DNA from 4 places in the Kitasatospora sp. CM 4170 genome. Region 1 is predicted to be linked to each of the others. Evidence: riboswitches for the same ligand, from Rfam matches in the RefSeq annotation. Region 1 holds a riboswitch; each other region holds the start of a gene.
The links. Region 1 has a riboswitch for cyclic di-AMP ahead of RMN57_RS23425 (transglycosylase family protein). Riboswitches for the same ligand answer to the same signal wherever they lie in the genome.
Positions count from the first base shown of each region.

Region 2: another riboswitch for cyclic di-AMP. It lies ahead of RMN57_RS31660 (LysM peptidoglycan-binding domain-containing M23 family metallopeptidase); the one in region 1 lies ahead of RMN57_RS23425 (transglycosylase family protein).
Region 3: another riboswitch for cyclic di-AMP. It lies ahead of RMN57_RS21660 (M23 family metallopeptidase); the one in region 1 lies ahead of RMN57_RS23425 (transglycosylase family protein).
Region 4: another riboswitch for cyclic di-AMP. It lies ahead of RMN57_RS30010 (glycoside hydrolase family 16 protein); the one in region 1 lies ahead of RMN57_RS23425 (transglycosylase family protein).

Region 1 is NZ_CP134877.1:5,467,928-5,471,203, reverse strand. It holds gene RMN57_RS23425 (transglycosylase family protein) at 193-1,152, opposite strand; cyclic di-AMP (ydaO/yuaA leader) riboswitch at 1,158-1,327, opposite strand; gene RMN57_RS23420 (cytochrome P450) at 1,600-2,865, opposite strand; gene RMN57_RS23415 (SDR family NAD(P)-dependent oxidoreductase) at 3,025-3,276, shown strand, end outside.
Region 2 is NZ_CP134877.1:7,508,672-7,511,947, forward strand. It holds gene RMN57_RS31655 (MFS transporter) at 1-999, opposite strand, end outside; cyclic di-AMP (ydaO/yuaA leader) riboswitch at 1,311-1,468, shown strand; gene RMN57_RS31660 (LysM peptidoglycan-binding domain-containing M23 family metallopeptidase) at 1,474-2,499, shown strand; gene RMN57_RS31665 (DUF2470 domain-containing protein) at 2,764-3,276, opposite strand, start outside.
Region 3 is NZ_CP134877.1:5,064,089-5,067,364, forward strand. It holds gene RMN57_RS21645 (TetR-like C-terminal domain-containing protein) at 1-95, opposite strand, end outside; gene RMN57_RS21650 (alpha/beta hydrolase) at 249-1,076, opposite strand; gene RMN57_RS21655 (YiaA/YiaB family inner membrane protein) at 1,223-1,513, opposite strand; cyclic di-AMP (ydaO/yuaA leader) riboswitch at 1,759-1,917, shown strand; gene RMN57_RS21660 (M23 family metallopeptidase) at 1,930-2,790, shown strand; gene RMN57_RS21665 (hypothetical protein) at 2,880-3,276, opposite strand, start outside.
Region 4 is NZ_CP134877.1:7,105,749-7,109,024, forward strand. It holds gene RMN57_RS30005 (lipase) at 1-844, shown strand, start outside; cyclic di-AMP (ydaO/yuaA leader) riboswitch at 1,054-1,219, shown strand; gene RMN57_RS30010 (glycoside hydrolase family 16 protein) at 1,222-2,469, shown strand; gene RMN57_RS30015 (hypothetical protein) at 2,600-3,172, opposite strand.

The sequences.
Region 1 (3,276 bases):
CGACCAGAGCCTAACCGCACGGGCTCCCGGGGCCACGTCGACCATGGGTCCGTCTCAGCGTGTGGCCGCACTACCCACCGGTAGTTCACCTGGTTGCCCCGTGAAAGCGGTCCGGATGCGGACGAAGGGGGACGTATCCGGCCCCCTTCGTCCGCGCCGCCGGGCGGTGGCCCGGGTTCAGCGGCCGGTGGTTCAGCCGAGGTTGAGCACCTGGCCGGGCATGATCAGGTCGGGGTCGCCGCCCACGGTGCCGCGGTTGCCGTCGTACAGCGTCTGCCAGCCGCCGGACACGCCCTGGGCGGCGGCGATGCCGGCCAGCGTGTCGCCGGCCTGGACGGTGTAGCCGTGGCCGGTGCGCTGCTGGGGGGCCGGGTCGGCGTGGCCGGCCGGATCGGCGTGGCCGGTGGTCGGAGTCGGGCCGGCGCCCTGACCGATGTACCCGTCGGACGGACCGGCGTACTGGAGGGCGACCTCGGGGGTGTACTGACCGGCGTGCTGCCGGTACACGCTCTCGTGGCTGGTCCAGTACCAGGCGCCGTCGCTCTGGTACCAGTACACCTTCGCGTCGGCGTCCCAGCCGCCCTGGCCGGAGAAGCCGGGGGCCTTGGCGTCCTGCTGCGCGGGCTGCTGGGCGGCGGGCTTCGGGGCCTGCTGCTGGGCGGGCTTCTGAGCCGGCTTCGGCGCGGCGGGCTTCGGCTGGGCGGGCTTCGGCGCGGCGGGCTGCTGCGCCGCCGGCTTCGCGTCCGTGGAGGCGTCGACCTCGGCCGCGGCGCCGCCCTTGCTCAGGCCCGCCCGCTTGGAGCAGACCGGCCAGGCGCCCGGCCCCTGCGAGGCGAGGACCTTCTCGGCCACCGCGATCTGCTGCCCCTTGCTGGCCTGGTTGGCCTGCGCCGCGTACGCGGTGCCGCCGTACGCCTTCCAGGTGCTGGAGGTGAACTGCAGGCCGCCGTAGAAGCCGTTGCCGGTGTTGATGCTCCAGTTGCCGCCGCTCTCGCACTGGGCGACCGCGTCCCAGGTGGAGACGGGGGCCGCCGAGGCGCCGGTGGCGGTGAGGAGCGGCATCGCGAGTCCGACGCCGGCCACACCGGCGACGGCGATGGCCTTCTCGGCCTGGGTGCGGCGGCGGTGGCGGCCAGTTCCAACGAACAGCATGAAGACGTCCCTCTCCGCACGCCTGCGAGGTGAGCTGTCGGGTTCGGACCGGGAGGTGGCCCGGCCGCGTGTCGCGAGGCGTTCTGCCCGCGACTGCGGCTTCACCCCAAGCCGTGGAGGACGGCAACAAACCTGGGTCCCCCGCCCCTGCCCAGGGTTCTGGTCGGTTTCCCGTGGCGCGGCGGGCAGGATTCGGCGTTCCGCGCACGAGGTCCGCAGCTGCGAACTCCAGGGAGAGTAGACAGATCCTCACACCAATCACAAGCTCATATCGCCGATATCACACAGAAATTACGGCACACGGTCGATCGCCTACAAACGGAGGCGGTATGTCCGGATTGATGGTGGTTCAACCCCCCTGTTGGGCCGTCTCTGAGACGCCGCGTCAGCGTGTCGAGCCGCCGGCCGGAGGACGCGCGGGCCGCTGCGAGCGGTTCCCGGCCGTGATCAGACGGGCTTCTTCTCCGCGTTCTCCGGAGTGAATTCGACCGGAAGTTCACGAAGTCCACGCATGATCAGACCACCGCGCCACCGCAGATTCTCCGGGCTTTCGGCGAGCTGCAGATCGGGCAGCCGGGTGAGCAGCGTGGCCAGCGCGGCACGGCCCTCCAGACGGGCCAGCGGAGCGCCGATGCAGTAGTGGATGCCGTGCCCGAAGCCGAGGTGCGGGTTGTCCGTCCGGGCCAGGTCGAGGGTGTTCTCGTCGGCGAACCGCGCCGGGTCCCGGTCCGCCGCCGCGAGTACCACCAGCACCGGGTCGCCCACCGGGATCTCCACCCCGCCGATGGTCAGCGGGCTGGTCGCGAACCGCCAGGTGGCCAGTTCCACCGGCCCGTCGTAGCGGAGCAGTTCCTCGATCCCGGTCTCCAGCAGGCCGGTCTCGCCGCGGGCGATCGAATCCTGCAGCAGCGCCCGCTGCCCGGGGTTGCGCAGCAGCGCGTAGGTGCCGTTGCCGATCAGGTTGACGGTCGTCTCGAACCCGGCGAACAGCAGGATGAAGGCCATCGCCGCGGCCTCGTTCTCGGTCAGGTGCTCGCCGTGGTCGCTGGCCCGGATCAGCCCCGAGATCAGGTCGTCGCCGAGGTCGGCCCGCTTGCGGTGGATCAGCTCCGCCAGGTACGAGCGCATCCGCTTCACCGCCCGCCCCACGCCGCCGCGCTGCCCGCCGCCGTGGCGGATCATCATGCCCGCCCAGTCGCGGAAGTCGTCCTGGTCCTCGGCGGGCACACCGAGCAGGTCGCAGATCGCGTAGATGGGGAGTGGGAAGGCGAACTCGTGGATCAGGTCGGCGCTGCCGCGGGCCGCGAAGCCGTCGATCAGCCGGTCGGTGAGCTGCTGCACCCGGGGCTCGAACGCGGCCACCCGGCGCGGGGTGAACGCCTTCGAGACCAGGCGGCGCAGCCGGGTGTGGTCCGGCGGGTCGATGTTCAGCAGGTGCGTCATCAGGTTGGCCTGCCGCTCGCCCGGGATGCCGACCCGGCCGGTGCGGTGCGCGTGCGCGCTGTGGTGGACCGGGTTCTTGGAGAGCCGGCTGTCGGCGAGCGCCTGCCGGGCGTCCGCGTACCTGGTCACCAGCCAGGCCTCCACCCCGCTCGGCAGGGTCGTGCGGTGCACCGGCTCGTGCTCCCGCAGCCACGCGTACGCCGGGTACGGATCGGCGGCGAACTCCCAGGTGAAGAGCGACGGGCGGGCGGGATCGGGCTGAACTGGCATGGGTCGACCGTATCCGGTGGAGATCGCCCGTACGGCAGGCGTGAGCCTGGTCACCTGAGGGGTAATTCCTGTTGCGGAGGATCGGGACGAGCCTACGATCCTCCGCAAAGCACGTGTGTGGGCGCCGGTGCGGAGCCGCCCACCAGGGAGGAGCGCACCATGCGGGTCACCGGGGCAGTCGTCGTGATCGCGGTACTCGACGGCGGGTCGGGGGCCGACCTCGCGCGCCGTTTCACCGCGGCCGGCGCCGCCGGCGTCCTCATCGCGGACGAGCAGGTCGGCATCGCCGAGGACCTCGCCACCGAGCTCGACCGGCCGGGCTGTCCGGTCGTCGGCGTCTGCGGTGACGTCCGGCGCCCCAGCGACGTCGCCGCCCTCGTCGACACCGCCGAGAAGCACCTCGGGCCGATC
Region 2 (3,276 bases), 2.0 Mb from region 1:
GCCGATCGCCTTGCCGAGCCGGCCCGCCCGGGCGGAGAGCGCGAGCATCAGGACGGTGATCGGGACCAGCGCCAGCCCGGAGACCAGCGGCGAGAAGCCGGCGACGATCTGCAACTGCACGACCAGCAGGAAGAACACCCCGCTGAAGGCGGCGTAGACGCAGAGGGTGACGAGGTTCACCGAGCTGAACAGCCGGGAGGAGAAGAGGCCGAGCGGCAGCATCGGCTCCGGGGTGCGGCGCTCGACCGCGATGAAGGCCGCGCCGAGCAGCAGACCTGCCACGCCGGTGATCCAGACGCCGGCGGAGAGCCCGTCACCGGCCGCGGTCAGCGCGTAGGTGAACGAGCCCAGGGCGAGGGCGGCCAGCACCGCGCCGAGCGCGTCGAAGCGGCCGGTCGCGCTCTCGTCCCTGCTCTCCGGCACGTGCCGGGAGGCCACCACGACCACCAGCGCGGCCAGCGGGACGTTCAGCAGGAAGATCCACCGCCAGCCCGGGCCGTCCACCAGCCAGCCGCCGACGAAGGGGCCGACCGCGGCCGACACCCCGCCGAGGCCGGACCAGAGGCCGACCGCCGTCGAGCGGTCGTCCGGGTGGAAGACGGCCTGGAGCATCGCCAGTGACCCGGGGGTGAGCAGTGCCCCGCCGATGCCCTGGACGGCGCGGGCGGCGATCAGCACCTCGATGGTGGGTGCGGCGGCGCAGGCCGCCGAGGCGGCGGCGAACCAGACCACGCCGAGCAGGAAGATCCGGCGCCGGCCGTAGCGGTCGCCGAGTGCGCCGCCGAGCAGGATCAGCCCGGCCAGGGTGAGCAGATAGGCGTTCAGCGTCCATTGCAGGGCGGCGAGCGGGGCGCCGAGGTCTTCGCCGATCCGGGGCAGGGCGACGTTCACCACGGTGCCGTCGAGCATCGCCATGCTGGAGCCGAGCACCGTCGCCAGAAGTACCCAGCGACCCTGCGCGGTGCTCAGGCGCAGGGTGCCGGCCTCGGAAGTGGCCACGGCCCGATGGTCCGCCCAGCGGGGCCCGAGTGACAAGGGTCACCGGGGGTGTGTCGGCGGTTGGCTTTCCGTGAGTGATCGTGTGCGGACGGCCAGCGAAATCGGCGGAGTGTCGCGGATCAGTGGCGCGCCGTGAATCGATTGTGCACGTACTGTGCAGCGGATCATCCGGAGCGTCACATTGTCGCCGGAGGAATTCACCGATGCGGGAGATCGACATTGCTTCGCTCGAACGGATGGGTTTTAGTTCAGCGACCGCCCGGCGTCAGCCCGGGTGGCCACCGGGTGGAACGCCTAGTCCTGCCGCTGCCCGGTGGTACGAACTGAACTCTGTACGGCAGGAGCGGGGGACCCACAGGTAAGTCGCCGGACCGGAATTCGCGGTCCGGCTTGGGGTGAAGCCGCCTATGCGGCCGGGCAACTCCAGCCCGAACCCGACAGCTCACCTCGCAGGCGTCGGAGAGGAACTCCCCCATGCCCGCACAGGCCCGTCGTATCGCCCTGCCCCGCGCCGCCCGCATCGGTATCGCCACCGCCGTCACCGGCGCCGCGTTCGCCCTCCCGCTGGTGACCACCATCAGCGCCCAGGCCCACACCGCCCCGGCCGCGAAGCCGCAGCAGACCGCCACCTGGACCGGCGCCACCAGCGTCGACGCCGCTCCGGCCGCCGCCGCGCAGCCGGCCGCCGAGGCCGCCGCTCCGGCCGCCGCCCCGGTCGAGGAGAGCTACAAGGTCGTCAGCGGCGACACCCTGTCGAAGATCGCCGACGCCAAGGACGTCCAGGGCGGCTGGAAGGCGCTGTACGAGCACAACCGCTCGGTCGTCGGCTCCAACCCGAACCTGATCTTCCCGGGCCAGAAGCTGGCCCTGGGCGCCAAGGCCGCCGCTCCGGCCGAGGCCGCCAAGCCGGCCGCCCCCGCCGCCAAGCCGCAGGTCTCGCACGACTCCGCGAAGCCGGCCGCCCCGGCGCAGGCGCCGAAGCCGGTCCAGGCTGCGAAGCCGGCCGCCCCCGCCGCCAAGCCGGCCCAGGCCCCCGCCGCCAAGCCGGCCGCCCCGGCCACCACCCCGGCCCCGGCCGCCGTGGCCTCCACCTCCGGTTACGTCGCCCCGCTGGCCAACCCGAAGCTCGGCACCGCCTACGGCGTCGCCGGCTCGATGTGGGCCTCCGGCCACCACACCGGTGCCGACTTCGTCGCGGCCACCGGCACCCCGCTGCGCGCCGTTGCGGCCGGCACCGTGGTCAAGGCCGGCAACGGCGGCGCCTACGGCAACGAGGTCGAGATCAAGCTCGCCGACGGCAAGTACGCCCAGTACGCGCACCTGTCCTCGATCGGCGTGAAGGTCGGTCAGGCCGTCACCGCCGGCCAGCAGATCGGCCTCTCCGGTGCGACCGGCAACGTGACCGGCCCGCACCTGCACTTCGAGATCCGCACCGGCTCGGAGTACGGCTCGGACATCGACCCGATCGCCTACCTGCGGGCGCACGGCGTCTCCATCTGACCCGGTCCACAACCGAGTTCAGACCACCGCCAGGTGCGGGGCGAACGAACTCCCGGGATGGTCATGTCGGGTGACCGCTCGACCGGGTGATCGCCGCACCAGTGGCGGACATACGGGCGCGGGACACGCCCAGGCCGGCCCGGCTCGCGAGACCTCCCTCGCGAGCCGGGCCGGCCGCTTTCGTCGTCCACGTCCGCTTCGGCGCCGTTTCCGCGGCGCCTCCGCAGCGAAGCGGTTCCGGAAGGCCTGTCCGGCCCGGTCCGGTCACGACCGGCGGGCGGGCAGGCCGGTCTGTGCGGCGGTCAGCAGCCGGTGCATCTGCTCGCCGAACTCCTCGGTGTCGCAGGCCGGTTCGGGGAAGACCAGGCGGACGTCGCGGTGACCGTGCGGATGGTCCAGGCGCAGCACCAGGCCGTGGCGGTCGAGCGCCAGCGGGCGGATCTCCGGCCGCCCGGCGAGGAGTTGGGGGTCGAGCAGTCGGGTGAGCGCGGCGAGCGCGTCGGGGTGGTCGTCGATGAGGTGGGTGAGCAGGCCGGCCTCGTAGCGGGCGAGCGGGTCGGGCCCGGCGAGGGCGAGGTCGGCGCCGGTGAGCGCGCTGGTGCCGTACGGAGTGGCGAGGACGGCGTGGGCGACGTCCAGGTGTAGGTGGACGCTGAGGCCGTCGTCGGCCAGGTGGGCGAGCCGGAGCCGGCCGGCCATGGTGAGCCGGCCGCGGACGCGGTCGCGGACGGCGACCGGGGCGATGTCGGTCACGTCCAGGACGACGGCCAGGCCCTC
Region 3 (3,276 bases), 400 kb from region 1:
ACCGCGGCCAGGGTGAGGGCCTCGGCGCCCTGCTCGTCGATGAGGGCGAGGGCGTGGTCGACGACCTGCTCGGGGGTGAGTCCTACTCGGGGCATGGGGGACGGCCTCCGTGGTTCCGGGGTGAGGTTCGGCGCGCGGGCGCTTCGGCGGGCGTGGGCGCTTCGGTGGACGCGGATGCGGACGCGGGCGCCCGGTCGGCGCGGCGCGCCGGGGGCCCGGACCGGGTGGGCCGGGCCTGCGCGGCGGGGTCAGCCGAGCTCGGCGAGGAAGGGCAGCAGCGCGTCGGCGGTGGCCTGCGGCCGGTCGGCCATCGGGTAGTGGCCCGACCCCTCGATCATCACCTTGCGGGCCTTCAGCGCGGCGGCCTGCCGGTCGGCGACCAGCTCCGGCTTCGGGAAGTCGGGGTCCTTGCTGCCCATGACGACCAGCGCCGGGCAGGTCACGGCGGCGGTCCAGCCGGCGGGCGCGGACTCACCGCGGACGTAGCCGCGGGTCGCGGCCTTGCGGCCCGGCGTGCGCATCGCGGCGACCAGGCCGTCCACGTAGCCGTCGAGGTCGGCCGGCCGGGGGCCCGGGTAGGCCATCCTCCGGTGGTAGAGGCCCCAGAACGCGGGCGAGTGCACCAGCAGCGCGCCCATCACGCCGAACACCGCGCGCTGCAGGGCGGTCGGCGGCAGGTTCTCCACGAAGGCGTCCAGCAGGACGATGCCGCCGACCCGCTCGGGCGCGTCCCCGGCGGCCTTGACCACGGTGGCTCCGGTGTAGGAGTTGCCGGCCAGCACGGCCCGCTCGATGCCGAGGTGGTCGAGCAGGGCGAGCACGTCGGTGGCGATGGCGGCCGGGGAGTAGTCGTCCCAGGCGATCGAGGACTCGCCGAAGCCGCGCAGGTCCATGGTGATCACCCGGCGGCCGGCCGCGGTGAGCAGCGGGCGCAGGTGTCGGTAGGCGGCCCGGCTGTCGAGCATCCCGGGGAGCAGGACGACGGGGAGGCCGTCACCCCGCACGGTGTCGTCGTAGGCCAGCCGGCCGCCGGGGACGTCGAGGAACAGCGTGGTGGGGGTGCTGGTGCCGGTCATCGGGGCCTCCGCGGTCCGCCTGGACGGGGTGTCGGCGGTGCTGCCGACACCCACAAAGCTAAGGCTAATAGCCTTAGCCGTCAAGCTATCGGCGTCAGCCCGATGCGCGCATCCGCGCCGGGCCCCGCGCTCTCCGGGCCGCCGGCTCAGACTCCCTCCACCTTGAACGGGTCGTGCTCGGCCAGCAGCTTCTCCAGCCGGGCCTGGTCGACCCGGGTGACGATCTCGTTGGTCTCCTGCCGGTCCCGGACGACCTTGGCCAGGGTGAACGAGGAGGTGACGGTGTAGAGCAGGCCGACCCCGAGGAAGGCGCGGGTCCAGGCGCCCACCGGGAGGTAGGTGATGCCGATCGCGAGGGCGCCGGCGGAGAGGGCGAAGGAGAGCACGGCCTGGATGTAGTACGCGGCCGTGGTGCGGGACTGCATCGGTGCGTTCATGGCGCCAGGATGCGCGCCGTCGAACGAGGTCCACATGAGTAGGAGTACTCAAACAAGGGGTCGTTCGTTGACGTCCTATCACGTTCGGTAGTGTCAGTTGTCGTCAAACGCCCCAAATCGCCCACCGGATCGCGTAGTGTCCGAGCTGTGTCCTGTCGTCCCATGCGGACGGCTTGGAATCGGGGGCTCCTAGGATTAACGTTTGATAACGCAGCGCGGTCCGCAACGCCGTACCCAGACGGCACCGCGCGCCGTCGCCTAATCCCGCCGGCCGGCCTCCGGGCAGGCCAGGGAGCCGGGGAACCACGTTCCTTGGGGTGAATCGGCCGGGCCCAGGCCCAGCCGTAGGAGACCTTCCTGCTCCGAACCCGTCAGCTAACCCGGTAGGCGCGAAGGAAGGAAAGGAGCGCGCCTCCGTGGCGTCGACGCACTCTCCGGCACACCTGCCCGGCTCCTCCGCCGGCACTCAGCTGCTCGACCACCCGTGGCCGCCCGCCCACCTGGGCGAGTACGGCGGGGCCGACGACGAGGCCGCCCCGCAGCCCGCCGAGACCAACCGCCACCGGATGCCGCGTCAGACCCGCGGGACCGCCCCGCTGCTCGGCGTCACCGCCGTCGCCGCCACCCTGGGCGCCACCGGCTTCGCCTCCGCCACCCCGGCCGCCGCGCCCGCCGTCGAGGCGCCGGACGAGGCCCCGGTCGCGCTCTCCGCGGACCCGGGCCTCGCGCTCGCCGCCCGGATCCAGCAGCAGGCCGACAGCCAGCGCACCGCCGCCGAGGAGACCGCCCGCCTGCAGGCCGCGAAGGAGGCCGAGGCCAAGCGCGCCGTCCAGCAGCAGGAGGCCAAGCGCGCCGCCGAGGCCGCCGAGAAGGCCAAGCTCGCCGCGATCAACCTGCCGGTGCGCGACTACCGCCTCTCCGCCCACTACGGCCAGAGCGCCTCCTACTGGGCCCACCTGCACACCGGCCTGGACTTCGCCGCCGACACCGGCACCCCGGTGTACGCGGTCGGCCAGGGCACCATCACCTCGGCCGGTTGGGCCGGCTCGTACGGCTACCGGATCGTCGAGACGCTGCCCGACGGCACCGAGATCTGGTACTGCCACCTCTCCTCGATCATCAAGGGCTCCGGCAAGGTCGTCCCCGGCCAGCAGCTCGGCAAGGTCGGCGCCACCGGCAACGTCACCGGCCCGCACCTGCACCTGGAGGTGCGCCCCAACGGCGGTGCCCCGGTCGACCCGGAGAGCTGGTTCGAGCAGCGCGGCATCACCCCCTGACGGTTCGCACCTGACGGCACGACGAAGGCGCCCCGGCCGGTACACCCGTACCGGCCGGGGCGCCTTCCCGTTTCCGTGCGCCCCCGCCGCTACTCGGTGGGGTCCTGCGCCGCCGGCTCCTGTTCGGACGGTTCCTGTTCGGACGGCTCCTGCGCCGTCGGCAGTCCGGCCAGGTAGGCGTCGATCTCCTCCTGGCCCGGTTCCGGGGCCAGCTCCGGGAACTCCGCCACCAGCAGTCGCGGCAGCCCCGGCACCGTCCACGAGCCGAGCAGGTCCAGCGCGGCGGCCTCCGCCGCCTCCTCGAACGCCCCGAAGTCCCCGGCCAGCTCGTCCGGCATCGGCCGGCCCAGCGCCGTCAGCTCCGCCAGGTTGCGGTAGCTGCGCCGCATCAGCCCGTGCTCCAGCAGCCGCCGGGCGCCGTCGGTGGCCATCCCGACCGACAGCACCCGGCCCGGACCCCAGCCCCCGGGGTCCGCCTCGTCCAGC
Region 4 (3,276 bases), 1.6 Mb from region 1:
GTCCACCGGACTGGCCCAGTACCTGGCCGCGACCGGCCACCGGGTGTTCGCGATCGGCTTCGCCCACAAGCACGGCGACAACCTGCTCCAGGCCCAGGCCGTCGGGGACGCCGTCGCCCTGATCCGCGCCCGGCTCGGGGTGCCCCAGGTGGACGTGGTCGCCTGGAGCAAGGGCGAGGTGGCGGCGCGTGCCTACGTCTCCTCCGTCCGCCCCTCCTGGGGGCGGGCGTACGCGGGCGACGTCCGCCGGCTGGTGACCCTCGGTGGCCCGAACGGCGGCCTGGACTACGTCTACGCCCACGGCTGGGCGTTCTCCCTGGCCACCTGGCCGGCCTGCGGGGGCACCGCCAACGCCCCCTCCCCGCACCTGTACATGACCTGCTACGGGACGTACACGGCACAGCCCTGCCTCGGTGTGCTGCCGGCCGGCGGCCACGACTGCTACCCGGGCCAGCGCCAGCTGCTCGCCCGCTGGGACGCCACCTACGGGGTGGACGGGACGGCGCAGGACTGGTGGACGACGTACTACGGCGGCCGGGGGCTCTACACCTCCGGGCAGGGCATCCAGGCGGCGATCGACGCCGGCTCCCTGATCGGGCCGCTGCAGCGGGCAGGCGTCCCGGCGGCGGTCCGCACCTACCTGCTGGCGGGCGGCTCGGCCGACATCCCCGGGCTCCTGAACGAGAACCGCGGGCCCAGCGACGGCATCGTCTTCACCAGGAGTGCGCTGGACACCACCGGCATCGCCACGGTCGCCGGCACCCGGCTGCTGGACGGGCTCAACCACCTGGAGCTGGCCTGGTCCCCGGAGGCGATGTCGCAGGTCGACGCCTGGCTCGGCTGACCGGGCCCCGGCCGGCCGACCGGGCAACTGATCACCGGCGTCCGCGACTTGATCAACTCCGGCGGGGTCCGGCCGCAGCCCGGATGTGAGCTGCGCGACAACCGACCCCGCCGGGTTGTCGGGTTCCGGAGGGGCTGCCTAGCCTGCTCGGGACGTCCGCTTCGCGGACCCCCGCCGTCGGGACGCCGAGTCCTGTCCACCCGCCGGCCGGCAACCGAGCACCACAGCGGACGGGAGCGGGGGACCCAGGTAGTGCCGCGGCCTCTGCGCTCCGCGCTCGGCGTCCTCGGCTAGGGGTGAAGCCGCTCCACCGGCGGCCGGGCAACCTCAGCCCGAACCCGACAGCTCACCTCGCAGGCGTCACAGAGGACACTGCCATGCAGAAGCCTGCCCGGCGCCGCGCGCCGCGCCATGCCCGACCCTCCCGCCGCGGCCGCAACGCGGCCTTCGCCGTCACCGGCGCGCTCGCCATCGGCGGCGCCGGCCTGCTCGGCCTCCCGGCGGTCACCGGTGCCCACGCGGCGACCACGCCGACCGTCACCCAGGACAAGCTGACCCCGGCCACCATGGTGGCGGGCAAGGCCACCACCGCCTCGCTGACCGTCCACTCCTCCGCCTGCTTCACCGCGAAGACGGTCGGTGTCGGGGTGCGCGACGCGGGGGGACACAACCTCGACTTCCCCGGTGGCGCCGCCAACGCGCAGATATGCCCGAGCGGCCTGTCGGTCACCACCGGTTCGCGCACGCTGCCGGCCGGTACCTACACCCAGTTCGGCTTCTGGCAGGACCTCGGCGGCGCCTGGCACAACCTGCCCTCGCGGCAGCTGGTGGTCTCCGCGGCCACCGCCACCCCGAGCCCCGCCCCCACCGCGACGCCCGTGCCGTCGCCCACCGCGACCGCCGCCCCGAGCAGCCCGGCCACCGCGGCGCCCGTCGCCGGGAAGCAGCTGACCTGGTCCGACGAGTTCGACGGCCTCGCCCTGGGCTCCCGCTGGACGGCCGACCGGAGCAGCTCGTACCACTACGGCGACCACAACCCGAACGACAACAAGCTCGACTGGCTGAACAAGGACAACGTCGGCGTCTCGGGCGGTGTCGCCACCTTCACCGCCCGGCCGAGCACCCACACGCTGGAGAACGGCAAGCAGGCCTGGGACACCGGCCTGCTCACCACCGAGTACTCCACCGAGGGCTTCAAGGTGAAGACCGGCGACTACATCGAGACCCGGGTCAAGCTCCCCGCCGGCACCGGCGCCTGGCCGGCGCTCTGGACGTGGAACAGCACCAGCGGCAACCACGGCGAGATCGACAGCTTCGAGTACCACGCGGACAACGCGAACCTGCTGGAGCTGACCAACCACATCAACCCGGGCTACAAGTACGTCACCGACGCGAAGGCCGTCGCGCACGACCAGTGGGTCACCGTCGGCACCCAGTACGGCGCCACCTCGGTGGACTGGTACATCAACGGGGTGAAGGTCTTCTCGGACGGCAAGGGGGTCGGCGCCGGCTGGTCGGCCTACCCGATCCTGAACCTGTCGCTCAGCGCCGGGCAGTACCACCCCGCGCCGCAGGGCACGGCCCCGATCACCTTCGCGGCGGACTACCTGCGCGTCTACCGCTGATCGGACGGCGCACCGGCGGGCCGGCGCCCGCCGGCCCGCCGGACGCCGCAATGCCGGAGCGCCGACCCCCTCCGCACGAGGGCCGGCGCTCCGGTGTCTCCGCGTTCGCGGCAGCAGGCCACGACGCGGCTCAGGTGCTCTGGACGACCGCGATCTCGAACGGCTGCTTGTTGTTCGCCTCGTTCCTGTCGTCGTCACCGCGCACCGCGACCCAGCCCCCGGTCAGCGTGCTCGGGGCCGGGACCGTCGGGGCCAGCCGTACCGGGATCATGGCCGTCGCGCTCTGGAACCTCGGCAGGCCGGCCGGGAAGGTGCAGCGCACCCGGTGGCCGTTCTGGAACGGGTAGCAGTTCTCGGGGAAGAACGGGCCCTCCGGCGTCACCCCCTCGGGCAGGGTGACCACCAGGGTGAAGGGCGAGGCCGTGCGGTCCGGGCCGAAGTTCGCGACGAAGGCGTGCACCGTGGTGGTGCCGCCGGGTGCGGCGGCCTCCGGGTCGATCCGGACCACCACCAGGTCGGAGTCGGACGCCGCGGGCGCCGCCGCCGCGACCGGTGCGGGAGCCTGCCCGGCGGCCGGTGCGGGGGCCTGCCCTCCGTCGTCGGTGGGGCAGGCCAGTGCCGGACCGGCGGCCAGCGCGGCCAGCGCGCACCCCACCGTCAGCGACCTCCCGAAGAAACCCCGTGCGGACCCTCTGCGCGACATCGGCGCTCACCCTGCCCTCTGCTTCCGGTGCCCCGCGCCGTCCACGGGGCCTTGCGTCCGAACCCCAGCGTGACCGACCGGTCCGCCGCGCCCCGGGCAACCCG